2 regions of the Rhizobium sp. BK098 genome follow, and region 2 is predicted to be linked to the other one. Evidence: riboswitches for the same ligand, from Rfam matches in the RefSeq annotation. Region 2 holds a riboswitch; the other holds the start of a gene.

Region 1 (7,126 bases), on a different contig from region 2:
TTACCGGCAGCTCGCTGAATATCGTTCCCATCGTACTCTATGCGCAGATCCGCGGCGACGTGCTGCACAATGCCAATCTTGGCTATGCGCTCGCGCTCGGCATGATCGTCATTACGGGTATTTCGAACGTCATTTATATCTTGATGCGCATGCGCGCTGAACGGTGGCAGAAATGAAGCTGCAAAAATTCTTCGCCTGGATCGCCGTTGCCATCGGCCTCATCTACTTCCTGGTGCCGCTCATCGGTACGCTGGAGTTCTCGCTGCGCATGCGGCGCAACGCTTACAGCTTTGACGCCTATGCCTCCGTCTTTTCAGATTTCGGTTTCATAACGGCCTTTGGTTTCTCGATGTTGATGGCGCTTCTGACCATTATCTTCGGTATGCTGCTCGTTGTGCCCACGGCCTATTGGGTGCGGTTGCGGTTGCCGCAGCTCCGCCCTGTCGTGGAATTCATCACCTTGATGCCGTTGGTCATTCCGGCCATCGTCATCGTTTTCGGCTATCTGCGGCTCTATAATTCGTCGTCGATCCTGCCGTTGACCGGCTATAATTCGACGACGAACATTCTGCTCGTCTGCTCCTACATTGTATTGTCGCTGCCCTATATGTATCGTTCGGTCGATACGGCGATGCGTACCATTGATGTCGGCACGCTGACGGAGGCTGCCGAAAGCCTTGGTGCAAAATGGACAACCATCATGTTCAAATGCATCTTTCCGAATGTCATGAGCGGTGTGCTTTCCGGAGCATTCATCACCCTTGCGATCGTCATGGGCGAATTCACCATGGCATCGCTGCTCAACCGTCCGGCATTCGGGCCCTACATGCAGCTCATGGGCGCCAATAGAGCTTACGAGCCCTCTGCCCTGGCCATCATCGCGCTTGCCGTTACCTGGCTCAGCATGGGCCTCTTGCAGCTCGTTTCCCGTTTCTCAAAATCCGCTCCGATTAAGGCGTAAGGCTTCTCACCATGGCTTTTCTCGAACTCACCCACATCAAGAAGTCCTTCGGCGACATTCACGTCGTCCATGATTTCAATATGCAAATCGAGAAAGGAGAATTCGTCTCCTTCCTCGGACCGTCGGGCTGCGGCAAGACGACCGTGCTGCGCATGATCGCAGGTTTCGAAACGCCGACCGCCGGCACCCTGTCGATCAATGGCAAGGACCAGCGGGCGCTGAAACCGAACCAGCGCAATATCGGCATGGTCTTCCAGGCCTACGCATTGTTTCCGAACATGACGGTGCATGACAACGTCGCCTTCGGCCTCAAGGTCGCCGGCATGGCGAAGCCCGACATCGACAAGCGCGTCAAGGAGATGCTGGCTCTCATCAAGCTCGATCATCTCGCAGGCCGCTATCCATACCAGATGTCCGGCGGCCAACAGCAGCGCGTGGCGCTCGCCCGCGCCATCGCCGTCAAGCCGCAGGTGCTCCTGCTCGACGAGCCGCTCTCGGCTCTCGACGCCAAGATCCGTATCTCGCTGCGCGAGGAAATCCGCGCCATCCAACAGCAGCTCGGCATCACCACCGTCTTCGTGACGCACGATCAGGAAGAGGCGCTGTCCATCTCCGACCGTATCGTGGTCATGAATGCAGGCCGCGCCGATCAGATCGGCACGCCGTTCGAAATCTACAACAAGCCGGCAACCCGTTTCGTCGCCTCCTTCGTCGGCACGCTGAATCTGATCGAAGGCAAGGTCGTCGATCCCGACAGTAACCGCATCATGATCGGCGATCAGGGCGTGACCCTGAAGCAGTCGGTGACCGCCTATAAGCCAGGCGATACCGTATCGCTTGCCCTGCGTCCGGAAGCCGGTTCGCTGGCGGAATCGGCCAAGGGCGATACAGCCCTCACAGGCGAAGTCTCCTCGGCACATTTCCTGGGCTCGGTCATCCGCACCCGCATGAATGTCGCCGGCAACACGATTTCCTTCGACATGTTCAACAGCCCGGGCATGATGCCTCCGAGTGTTGGTGAGAAGGTGACGTTACGTTTTGCCTCCTCCGACCTCCTCGTCATTCAGGACTGAGAAAGAGCCCTCCATCGCCGGGTCATTTTGGAAAATTATTCGCAGACGCCGGGCCAAAACCCCGGCGTTTTTCTTTGATTTCCATAAGGCAAAGCATCTATAGTCCACGCGTTCTCAGGGCGGGGTGCAATTCCCCACCGGCGGTATGGGGAGTTTCCTCGAGCCCGCGAGCGCCTTCCGGATTTCGGAAGGGTCAGCAGATCCGGTGAGATGCCGGAGCCGACGGTATAGTCCGGATGGAAGAGAGCAAGCAGGATCGTACCTCCTCCGCGCGAGGGGTGCTGCGATGTTGCGTGTTCGCCCAAGGGATATTTGACAACAACCCTTGAAAGGCACAATTCATGACCATTTCGATTTCTACTCAACCGAGCCGCATTGCGATCATTCGGGCCCGTTGGCACGCCGATATCGTCGATCGCTCGGTCGATTCCTTCGTTGCTGAATGGCAGACGGTCGAAGGCGCACCGCCGATCGATATCTTCGACGTACCAGGGGCGCTGGAAATTCCGCTGCACGCTCAGACGCTTGCCCGCAACGGCCGTTATTCCGCGATCATCGCCACCGCTTTCGTTGTCGACGGCGGCATCTATCGCCATGAATTCGTCGCCAATACGGTTCTCGATGCCATGATGCGCGTCCAGCTCGATACCGGTGTGCCAATCCTGTCGGCGGTCCTGACGCCGCATCACTTCCAGGAATCGGAAGCGCATATCCAGTTCTTCAAGGAACATTTCATCATCAAGGGCCGTGAAGTCGCCAGCGCCTGCCGCCACATCCTTTCGGAGCGCGCCAAACTGCTCCCCGCAGTCACGGTCTGATCCAACATAGATGGAGGCGCGGCGAAGGCCCGCCTCCATGTCCACCAGGGAGGAAGTCAGTGACCGTCCTACGCATCATCCCGAACCTGCCGGCAGCTGATCCAGACACGGCTCGTCTTTTCTATCATGACCTGCTCGGCCTCGACATCGTCATGGATCACGGCTGGATCCTGACCTTCGCCTCCGAAGCGGCAACTGTGCCGCAGATCAGCGTCGCCAGCGAAGGCGGTTCGGGAACGCTCGTCCCCGACCTTTCCATCGAAGTCGACGATGTCGACACGCTCTATCAGCGTGCCACCTCCATGGGCTTCGGCATATTGTACGACCTCACGGACGAGCCGTGGGGTGTCCGCCGCTTCTATGTCCGCGACCCTTTTGGCAAAGTCGTCAACATCCTTTCCCACCGCTAATTCAAGCTCGCGGAGAGCCTCAAGGGTTCCCCGGCACTCTCACCGCAGATCGAGATTGAATGTGGTGCGCTCGGCCGGCCAGACCGATTCCGAATAGGTGATCGGCACTCCGTCGGTATCCGCATCCACCTTGCGCGTCACCAGCAGCGGCGCGGATTTCGGCTGGCGCAGGATCCGCGCTTCGTCGGCCGTCGGCATACGCGCCTCGATCTCCGTCGACAAGCGCTCGTAGTCGATGACGCCATAGCTGGCGAGCGCCGCCGAGATTGTCGGATGCCGCAATCTAGCATGATCGAAATCGGGAAAACGTTCGGCCGGATAGTAGGAATCCCCCAATTCCACCGGAATGCCGTCGGCCGTCATAACGCCGCGACGATGGATGACCGGCGCGCCGATTGCGATCTTCAGATAGGCCGCGACGCGTTCGGTCGCGGGCACGATCTCGTGAATGAGCAGCTCGCCGCCCGGTTCGAAACCTTGCTCGATCAGATTTTTGTGGAAGCGGGTGCGCTTCGACAGCGTATAGTCGAGCACGCCCCTATGAACGAAGGTTCCGCGCCCCTGTTCGGCGCGGACCAATCCACGCTGCTCCAAGTGCCCCAGCGCCTGGCGCACGGTAAAACGGCTGACGCCGAAACGCTGCATCAGCTCCGGCTCGGCCGGCAATTTCGTCCCCGGGGCAAAAGTCCCGGCGGCAATATCAGCCGCCAGGATCTCGCCGATCTGATGCCAGAGCGCGCTGCCGCCCTTTCGGTCGATCGTCTCCATATCAGATACGCTTCTCCAACCGGAACAGCAGCTTGTATTCGGCAGGATAGCTCAACGCATCGAGAATGCTCGGATAATATTTCCGATCCTTGGTGGCACGCACAAAACCATCATAGCCGAAGCGCCTGACGGAAACATCGAAGCCTGCCGCCGTGAAGGCTTCGATATAGTCCTGTGGCGCGCGATCCTGCATGGGTGCATTGCTATTGTTGCCGATAAGCTCAAGCCATTTTGGCCAGAGCGGCATTTCGTTGTGGCAACCGGTCACCGCGTAGTAGACGCCCCCATTGCGCATGGCCCGGAACATCCCTTCGGCATGCTCTTTCAGCTGCGGCAGCAGATAGATCACCTCATAGCTGAAGGCCACGTCGAAGCTGTCGGCAAAGGGCGCCAGGTCGGTCGTGACATGAAACTGGAGCGGCATGTTGCCCGCGGCTTCGACGGCAGCAGCCACAGACTCCGAAGCAATATCGATACCGATACCGCGTCGGAACGGCCGCATGGCATAAAGCAGCCGCAAAAAGCCGCCGCGGTTGCAGCCGAAATCCAGGACGGTCTTCGAGGAGAAATCCCGCTCCGGCACCGTCTCGATGAAGTGCCGCCAATAGGGGCTATGAGATTCTGCCATTGCGGCGTCACCCTGCGGTTCCTTGTGCCAGGTTGCATAAGTCGTTGCTGCGCTCGTCATGATGCTCTCGCTGTTGGAGTAGACTGAACACTTGATAGCCAAGTCTCATGACAGTCATGTGAATTCATCCGGACGACCGGACTAATAATGATAATCTCTCACGCGTGATCGGTTGCTGCTTATTGCAGGCAGTCCACCATCCATTGCACGCCGAACCGATCAGTCAGCTTGCCGTAATAACTACCCCATGGCTGCACGGCGAGTGGTGTCGTCACGTTGCCGCCTTCTGCCAATCGGGCAAAAATCCTGTCGGTACTCTCTCGGTCATCCACCATGAGCATATGAGCGGAACCTCGCATCGGCTCCGCATCATGATTGTCAGAGGCGAAGAACAAGACGCCTGGCCCCTCAAAGCGAGCGTGCATTACCCTGCCCCGCATCGCTTCGTTGGCAAGCGGTATCCCCTCCGTACCGTGACGGATCAATAGCGTCACTCGGCCCAGCCCGCAGGCCGTATAGAAAGCGAGGGCTTCGTCGCAATGCGTCGTAAAAAACAGATAATTGGCGAGTCGCATTTCCTGCCTCCCTTGTTGTCGAACGAGCGGCCCATGCGGCCGCCCGGTATTGATGCCAATTACCTCATCTCAAGCGCGATGAGCTTCGACCTCAGGCGCTGCGGCGCTCGCAATAGCGCCGACCAGATCGGCATTGCTGTAGCTTTGCCCCGCAATGCCCCAAGCACCCTCAGGCGCATAGACTATATTCGACCAGATATGCTCACGCTTGATCCGTCCTTCGGCCGCCCGCTCAACGACATCGGTCGCCCTTGCAATGAAAGCACGCTTGGCTTCGGCGGTCGCGAGGGCGATTTCGGGCAGCTTGAGTTCGATGAAGGCCGCAGCAACGGGCTTTCCAGCTGCCAGCACATGTGCGGCCGGAAGCACATTGATCGATCCGATGACATTGGCCGTCATGAATTCATTCCCGGCCAAGCCGGCAACATCGAGGACTGCATCCGTCAATCCGGCAAAGGCTTGCGCCTGCGCTTCGGATGAAAGCAATCCTTCGGATACGGTGAGCGTAATGGGCATTGGAACATCTCCTTGTTGGACCTGTGGCGGCAATTGATATATACCGATCACTCTTTAACAATACATACCGATCACTCTTTATGCAAGCAATAAAGAGCGATCACTCTCAATGGGGGCAGCAATGCGCTATAGCGCCGAACACAAGGAAGAAACCCGGACGCGGGTCGTCGCGGCTGCAGGGCAGGTATTTCGCAAGGAAGGCTTTGGCGGCGCGGGTATCGATGCTCTGACCAAGGCTGCCGGCGTTACCAACGGCGCCTTCTACGGACACTTCAAATCCAAGAGCGAAGCGTTTCAAACAGCCGTCGTGGAAGGCTTGCAAGAGCTGCGTCAAGGAATCCTGGCGCTCAGGGAAAACCAGCCTAAAGATTGGTTGAAGGCGCTTGCCAGCTTCTACTTGGGCTACAAGCGGACCTGCGATCTCGGTGACAGCTGCACGCTGCCGAGCCTTTCCCCCGACGTGATGCGTGCCGACGAGGAAACACGCCGCGTCTATACGGTAGAGTTGAGAAAGTTGATCGCAGATGTCGCTGCCGGCCTGCCGGAAAGCACAAACTCCGGCGAAACAACGGCGGAGGATCGCGCCATCGTTCTTCTCGCTACGCTGAGCGGTGGACTGACGCTTGCCCGCGCCGTCTCCGATCCCGCCCTTTCCGTCCACATAGCCGAAGTCATCGAGCGGGCTGCTTTGGCGGCCGGCACCCCTTCACGACCGCGAGGCGAATGACGATGCAATTCACGCGATGAAGGAATAGCCGAGGCGAAGCTTCCCGCTCCGTCTCGGCAGGGCCATTTACGCCCGGATCGCCTTGTCGTTCGCATCGAAGCGATGCATCTGGTTCGCATCGGGCGTTGCATAAACTATCTCGTCCGGCTCGTATTGATGCTCCCCGAAGAGACGCGCAGTGAGAAGGCCGGTGGTCTCGGATTCGAGATAGATGATCGTGTCCGCGCCGAGATGCTCGACATGGATGACCTTAGCTGCCCAGGTGCCTTGATCGCGCGACAGCGTGATATGTTCGGGGCGAATGCCGACGGTCTTGGCGCCGCTTTCGCCCAGACGCTCAGCCGCGATGAAATTCATCTGCGGCGAGCCGATGAAGCCGGCCACGAAGGTGTTGGCCGGACGATTGTAGAGCTCCATCGGTGAACCGATCTGCTCGATCGCACCGGCATTGAGCACGACGATCTTGTCGGCAAGCGTCATCGCTTCGACCTGATCGTGGGTAACGTAGATCATCGTCGCCTTGAGACTGCGATGCAACCGGGCGATCTCCAGACGCGTCTGCACGCGCAGCGCGGCATCAAGATTCGACAGCGGCTCGTCGAACAGGAAGAGTTCCGGCTCACGAACGATAGCGCGGCCGATGGCAACAC
Region 2 (7,126 bases):
TATCTACGCCAATCTCGACAAGCTGGGCGGGCGGTGGATTACTTCCGCAGTCAAGCGTGCCTTCGCCGATAAAGCGGTCGCCAAGTTTGGCGTCAAGGGTCGCGCCGAGCAGTTTGCCTCGGATCTGTCCGGCGGCAACCAGCAGAAGGTCGTCATCGCCAAGTGGCTGATGCGCGATCCTAAGGTTGTCGTACTGGATGAGCCGACGCGCGGCATCGATGTCGGCGCTCGCGCCGGTATCTACGACATCATCGTCAACCTCGCTAAACAGGGCGTTGCGGTCATCGTCGTCAGCTCGGACCTCGAGGAGATCCTCGGCGTTTCGAACCGCATCCTCGTTTTGGCGCAGGGCAAACAGGCGGGCATTTTGAACCGGGACGAGGCCAACGACGTCTCCGTCATGGAACTGGCGACAATCTAAACAAGACAGAAAGGAAGAGCGGTGTCGGACGTCACTCTCAATGCACCGAAACTATTCGATCTCAGCGGCCAGGTGGCTATCGTTACCGGCGCCGGCAGCGGTATCGGCCAACGTATCGCCATCGGCCTTGCGCAATGCGGCGCCGACGTCGCACTTCTCGATCGTCGCAGCGATGACGGCTTAGCGACAACCGCAGGCCACATCAGAGCTGCCGGCCGTCGCTCGATCGAAATTGCCGCTGACGTCACGAACAAGGGATCGCTCGCCAATGCGGTGGCCCGAACCGAAGCTGAGCTCGGACCTCTTTCGCTGGCTGTGAACGCGGCGGGCATCGCCAACGCAAACCCGGCCGAGGAAATGGAAGAAGACCAATATCAGGCGTTGATGGACGTCAACCTGAAAGGCATCTTCCTGTCTTGCCAGGCAGAAGCGCGCGCCATGCTGAAGAATGGCCGCGGCTCGATCGTCAACATCGCCTCCATGTCCGGCGTCATCGTCAACCGGGGGCTCAGCCAGGCGCATTACAATGCGTCCAAGGCAGGTGTGATCCACCTGTCGAAGTCGTTTGCCATGGAGTGGGTCGACCGCGGCATCCGCGTCAACACCATATCGCCCGGCTATACGGCAACGCCGATGAATACGCGGCCTGAAATGATTCATCAGACGAAGCTCTTCGAAGAGCAGACTCCGATGCAGCGCATGGCATCCGTCAATGAAATGGTCGGTCCGGCAGTCTTCTTGTTGTCCGAGGCCGCAAGCTTCGTGACGGGCGTCGACCTGCTCGTCGACGGCGGCTTCTGCTGCTGGTGATGCCATGCGAAAGCTGATTGCGGGCAATTGGAAAATGAACGGTCTCGTTTCCTCCCTGGCAGAGATCGAGGCGCTGAAGGGGCTAACGGGTAGTGCGGCCTGCGATATCGTCGTCTGCCCGCCCTTTACGCTGATTGACCGCGCTGTTCGGCAGGCCGTTGGCTCGCCCCTTTCGGTCGGAGCGCAGGATTGCCACGCGCAGGCGAACGGAGCCTTCACTGGCGATGTTTCTGCCGAAATGCTCGCCGACAGCGGCGCGCGCTACATTATCCTCGGGCATTCCGAGCGTCGTGTCTCTCACGGCGAGGATGACGAGATTGTGCTTGCAAAGGTAAGAGCCGCCCATCGCGCTGGTCTGACGACCATCGTCTGCATCGGCGAGACGCGCCACGAGCGCGACGAAGGGCGGGCAATCGAAGTGGTAAACGAGCAATTGGCGGGGTCCGTCCCGGGTGAAACCGACAGCCGCAACCTCGTCATCGCCTACGAACCCGTCTGGGCGATCGGGACCGGTCTGGTGCCGACGCATGAACAGATCGAAGAGGTCCATGCCACCATTCGCAAGGGGCTCGAGCAGCGTTTCGGACACGATGGCGGTGCCGTTAGGATCCTCTATGGCGGCTCCGTCAAAGGCGTCAATGCTGCGGCGATTTTCGGATTGCGCAATGTGGATGGCGCTCTGGTCGGCGGCGCCTCGTTGAATGCGTCGGACTTCGCCGAGATTGTTCTGGCAGCCACGTGAATTTGAGCGGGCACTCCGGTTGAGGAGCGCGTACAGCCGCATCCTGGAAGGAAAAGAGAATGCAACGCTTCGAAAACAAGACGGTGGTCATAACCGGCGCAAGCCGTGGCATCGGTGCCGCGATTGCCAAACGCTTTGCCTGCGAGGGCGCGAACCTCGTTGTCTCTGCCAACGAAGACAGCGTTCATGCAGTTGCCGAGCAGATCAAGGCAGACGGCGGCAAGGCGATCCCCTTCGTCGGCGACGTTACCGACAAGTCAAGCGTCATCGCGCTCTATGACGCAGCGGAACAGGCCTTTGGCACAGTAGACGTTTCCATCCAGAACGCCGGTGTCATCACCATCGCCAAGATCGAGGACATGACCGAAGGGGAGTGGGACAAGGTAATGGCCGTCAACACGAAGGGCGTATTTCTCTGCGCCCAGGAAGCGATCGCCCGGATGCGCAAGCATGGTCGCGGTGGCCGCATCATCAATACAGCGTCCGGGCAGGCTCGCGCCGGCTTCATCTATACGCCGCACTATGCCGCATCAAAAATGGGCGTCGTCGGCATCACCCAGAGCCTCGCCAAGGAAGTTGCCACGCAGAAAATCACTGTCAACGCTTTCTGCCCAGGCATCATCGAAACCGACATGTGGGCCTATAACGACCAGGCTTGGGGCAAGCTGCTCGGCAACTACGGCCCCGGCGAACTGATGAAAGAATGGGTCGAAGGCATTCCGATGAAGCGCGCAGGCTCCGGCGAAGACGTGGCCGGCCTCGTGACCTTCCTTGCGAGCGACGATGCTGCCTATATTACCGGCCAGACCATTAACGTCGACGGCGGACTGATCATGTCGTAATTCACTATTCCAGAACGGTGTGTTCGATCGCATCGCAAGGTTCGGAAGTTGGAAGGTGGCGTGGCCCTCTTGCAAAGATGAGGTCCGGTCCCTTATGTTAGATTTGTTCTCAGGGCGGGGTGCAATTCCCCACCGGCGGTATCGGGGAAACCCGGAGCCCGCGAGCGCTTCCGCGAACGGAAGGTCAGCAGATCCGGTGAGAGGCCGGGGCCGACGGTATAGTCCGGATGGAAGAGAGCATGCAGCGGGCGTCGCGGGTTGCGACGTTCCTACGCCTGTTCGCCCAAGGGATATTTGTGGCCGTCATTGGTCATGCGGCCGCTAAAGCGGTTAACCCTTGAAAGGCATTGAAATGGCAATTTCCCGAATTGAAGATGCGATCGCCGCGATCGGCCGTGGTGAAATCGTGGTTGTGGTCGATGACCGCGACAGAGAAAATGAAGGGGATCTGCTCGTCGCATCGGAATTGATCACGCCGGAGGCCATCGCGTTCATGATGAACCATGCGCGCGGTCTGATCTGCGTGCCGATGGAAGGCGAGCGGCTGGACGAACTCGACATTCCCTTGATGGTGCCTAACAACACCGAGATGCTGAAGACCGCTTTCACCGTTTCGGTCGACTATATCCCTGAGACGACAACGGGCATCTCGGCGGCTGACCGCGCTGCGACCGTCCGCGCCTTGGTGACGAAGGGTGCGCGTCCTGAGGACTTCGCCCGACCCGGCCATATCTTCCCGTTGCGCGCTCATCCCGAAGGTGTACTCGGAAGGCCGGGGCACACTGAGGCTGCTGTCGATCTTGCCCGGCTTGCTGGCCTTTCCGCGTCCGGAGTCATCTGCGAGGTCGCTAAAGACGATGGTACCATGGCGCGCCTTCCCGACCTTGAAGTGTTCGCCGAGCGGCATGGCCTCCATCTTATCACCATTGAGGATCTGATCGCTTACCGTGATCGCGATGCAGAGACGAAGATCAGGGCAGCGTAAAGTCTCAAACAGTCGCCGGCGGTGGCAACGCAGCGCTACTGCAATCCGGTGCGCTCTGCCTCTTATGCGCTTAAGCGCAGTGCTAATAATGTGATCGCTCGACACAGTGCACGGATAGCAACGCCTCCGTGCATCTTCCCCTCCATCGCGGCAGCCGGCATTTTCGCGGGCCAGCCGGTGTTCTGGAGCTTGCCGTCGCGCTTCCTGCAGGGAAAGGGGCTGCCGCGGGTCTTGCTGCTATCAATTCGGTCGGCAATCTCGGCGGCTTCATCGTCTAGAATGTCGTGCCCTGGATCAAGGATGCGACGGGCAGCACGATCGCATCGATGTTCTTCCTGGCTGCCTGCCTTGTGATCGCGGTGCTGCTGGTTCTTGTGATCGGGCGCATAGTGCCGCGCATACCGCGTCCGGAAGATCTCGGCAATTCAGGCGCAGCACGCGTGAAATGATTGCGCTCATACTTTTAAAGGCATCGACCAAAGAGGGGCGCCCCAATGGCCGCCCCGATTTTTCAGGTGACGCTGATGTCAAGCTCACGCAAAGGCATACGAACCATCCGGACGCTTCGGCACGCGCCGCTGCCAATGAATATAGCCTTCCTCTTCCATGGCCTTCTCATCCATGTCGACGCCCCAGCCGGGCCGGTCCGGCCTCAGCTCGAGATAGCCGTCCTTCGGCAGATAGGGATCGACGACATAGCGGGTCTCCCCTTGCCGCTGCTCGACCTCGTTGCCGCCATAGACATAGGCTTGGCCTTTCGGCAGCCGGTATTCGAGGATCTTGAAGTTCTGCGCGGCGGCGGAGAAGTGCACATTGACGGCGGTCGCGAGCGGCCCCATCGGGTTGTGTGGAGCGACGCCGACGAAATGCGCTTCGGCGATCGTCGCGATGCGCCGCATCTCGCTGATGCCGCCGACCACGCAGATATCCGGCTGGATGAGGTCGGCGCCCTTGACCTGCAGCAGACGCAGGAACTCGTTGCGGTTATAGAGGGACTCGCCGGTCGCGAGCACACAATTGAGGCCCTGTTTCAGTTCGCCCCACATCTCGATGTTTTCCGGACGCAGCGGCTCCTCGTAGAAGAGCGGGTCATAGGGCGCCAGCGCATTGCCAAGCTGGCGGGCGGCGATCGGCTCGAAGATCTTGGCATGGGCGTCGAAGGCGATCTCATAATCGTCGCGCACGGTCTCGCGCAGCGAGCGAAAATAGTCAGCCGATGCCTTCACGACATTGCCCCAGCGATGGGCGTGCATGTCGATGCGCCAAGGGCTGAGCTTGAAGGCGGTAAAACCCCATTCGGCGTTCAGTCGATCGAGCTCGTCGCGGGCCGCCGGCGCGTCCGGCGCGGTGTAAACGCCGGCATAGACCTTGATGCGATCGCGCACCGCACCGCCGAGCAGCTTGTAGACCGGGACATTGAGAGCCTTTGCCGAGAGATCCCAAAGGCAATGGTCGAGCGCGGAGATCGCCGAAAGGCCAAGCGCGCCCGGCGGGAAGCGGCTCTGCTGGATCAAGAGGTTGATGAGATAGTCGATGCGGCTCGGATCCTGGCCGCCGATGAAGCCATAGAGATAGTCGAGGATCGGCGGCAGCGCCAAATCCGGGCCGTGATTGTAGCACTCGCCCCAGCCGGTCAATCCGTCGTCGGTGTCCAGCGCCACGATGACGCGCGGGCGATCCTTGTCGCGGGTCATGAATACCCGCATGCGGTCGATCTTCATCTTACTTCCTTCTATCGGTGGTTATAAATGCGGCATGGGAGGTGCCGCAGGTGGGGAGATCCTTGCCGTGCTGCGGCGAAATCCGAGCGCGGCAAATAAGCGTTCCGGCCTGGTTGAATAAGGCCATCACGCAGCGCTTCCGTTCTTCACGGTTTCCGGCTCGACATAGCGAAAGCGTCGCGAGCGATCGCGATCGCGAGGGTCGGGGCGCGGGATCGCCGAAATCAGTGCTTGCGTATAGGCGTGGTCGGGTGAATTGCAGACCTTGTCGGCGTCGCCAACCTCGACCAGGCGCCCCTTGTACATGACGCCGACACGGTCGCACATGTAGCGGATGACGCCGATATCATGGCTGATGAAGATATAGGCGAGGCCAAGCTCGTCCTGCAGGCGCATCAGAAGATCGAGCACCTGTGAGCGCACGGAGACATCGAGAGCCGATGTCGCCTCGTCAGCGACGATCACGCGCGGATTAAGCGTGATGGCGCGGGCAATGCCGATGCGCTGGCGCTGGCCGCCGGAGAAGGCATGAGGATAGCGCTCGCGCGCCCTTGGATCGAGCCCGACCTGCTCCATCATATGGCAGACGCGCTCGTCGAGCGCGCGGCCCTTGGCAATGCCGTTGACGAGCAATGGCTCGCCGATGATCTGCGAGACGGTCATGCGCGGATTGAGCGAGCCGAACGGGTCCTGAAACACCATGCGCAATTCGCGGCGTGCTGCCGCAAGGGACGGCCCCTTTGCGCTTGCCAAGTCGGTGATATCGCCATCGGCGCGGCGATAGAGGATTTCGCCTGCACTCGGATCGATAAGGCGCATGATCGAGCGACCCATTGTCGTTTTGCCGGACCCGCTCTCGCCGACGATGCCGAGCGTCTCGCGCGGCAAGAGCGAGATCGAGACATCATCGAGGGCGCGGACCTCGCCGAAGGCCATCGAGACATTGCGCAATTCGAGGATCGGCGCCGCGCCTTTATCGAGCGGCGGTCGCGCCAGACGGATTTCCGCCTTCCTTTCGAGCTTCAGCACGGAACCGATCAACATGCGAGTATAGTCGTCTTTCGGAGCATGGAAGATCTGCTCGACCGGACCATGTTCCTTGACCACGCCATTGTGCATGACGAGCACGTCGTCGGCGATCTGTGCGACCACACCCATGTCGTGGGTGATGAACAGCACCGCCATGCCGGTGGCCTTCTGCAGCCGGGCAATGAGATCGAGGATTTCGGCTTGTGTCGTCACGTCGAGCGCCGTTGTCGGTTCGTCGGCGATCAGCAGCTGCGGCTTGCAGGCGAGCGCCATGGCGATCATGGCGCGCTGGCGCATGCCGCCCGAATATTGAAAGGCGTAGCGGTCTATGGCTTTTTCCGGAAAGGGGATTTCCACCTGCTTTAGAAGCGAGATCGCCTCGGCGCGTGCTTCCGCCTTGCTCATGCGCGTGTGAAGACGCAGCGCCTCCATGATCTGGTCGCCGACCGTGTGGACCGGCGAGAGCGAGGTCATCGGCTCCTGGAAGATCATGGCGATATCGCGCCCGCGGATGGATCTGATCTGCCGCCCGCGCGGATTGAGCTTGGCGAGATCGACCGAACTGCCGCCGGTGCC

Evidence for each region. Region 2 has a riboswitch for FMN ahead of ribB (3,4-dihydroxy-2-butanone-4-phosphate synthase). Riboswitches for the same ligand answer to the same signal wherever they lie in the genome.
Region 1: another riboswitch for FMN. It lies ahead of FHT73_RS02410 (6,7-dimethyl-8-ribityllumazine synthase); the one in region 2 lies ahead of ribB (3,4-dihydroxy-2-butanone-4-phosphate synthase).

Annotation. Positions count from the first base shown of each region.
Region 1 is NZ_JACHYY010000001.1:487,256-494,381, reverse strand. It holds gene FHT73_RS02425 (ABC transporter permease subunit) at 1-176, shown strand, start outside; gene FHT73_RS02420 (ABC transporter permease) at 173-961, shown strand; gene FHT73_RS02415 (ATP-binding cassette domain-containing protein) at 973-2,034, shown strand; FMN riboswitch at 2,141-2,286, shown strand; gene FHT73_RS02410 (6,7-dimethyl-8-ribityllumazine synthase) at 2,376-2,852, shown strand; gene FHT73_RS02405 (VOC family protein) at 2,912-3,262, shown strand; gene phnF (phosphonate metabolism transcriptional regulator PhnF) at 3,302-4,030, opposite strand; gene FHT73_RS02395 (methyltransferase domain-containing protein) at 4,032-4,718, opposite strand; gene FHT73_RS02390 (VOC family protein) at 4,838-5,233, opposite strand; gene FHT73_RS02385 (tautomerase family protein) at 5,303-5,749, opposite strand; gene FHT73_RS02380 (TetR/AcrR family transcriptional regulator) at 5,871-6,476, shown strand; gene FHT73_RS02375 (ABC transporter ATP-binding protein) at 6,543-7,126, opposite strand, start outside.
Region 2 is NZ_JACHYY010000022.1:19,151-26,276, forward strand. It holds gene FHT73_RS28210 (sugar ABC transporter ATP-binding protein) at 1-421, shown strand, start outside; gene FHT73_RS28215 (SDR family oxidoreductase) at 443-1,231, shown strand; gene tpiA (triose-phosphate isomerase) at 1,236-1,973, shown strand; gene FHT73_RS28225 (glucose 1-dehydrogenase) at 2,033-2,815, shown strand; FMN riboswitch at 2,917-3,058, shown strand; gene ribB (3,4-dihydroxy-2-butanone-4-phosphate synthase) at 3,168-3,800, shown strand; partial or broken gene FHT73_RS28235 (MFS transporter) at 3,879-4,249, shown strand; gene FHT73_RS28240 (galactarate dehydratase) at 4,334-5,521, opposite strand; gene FHT73_RS28245 (ABC transporter ATP-binding protein) at 5,648-7,126, opposite strand, start outside.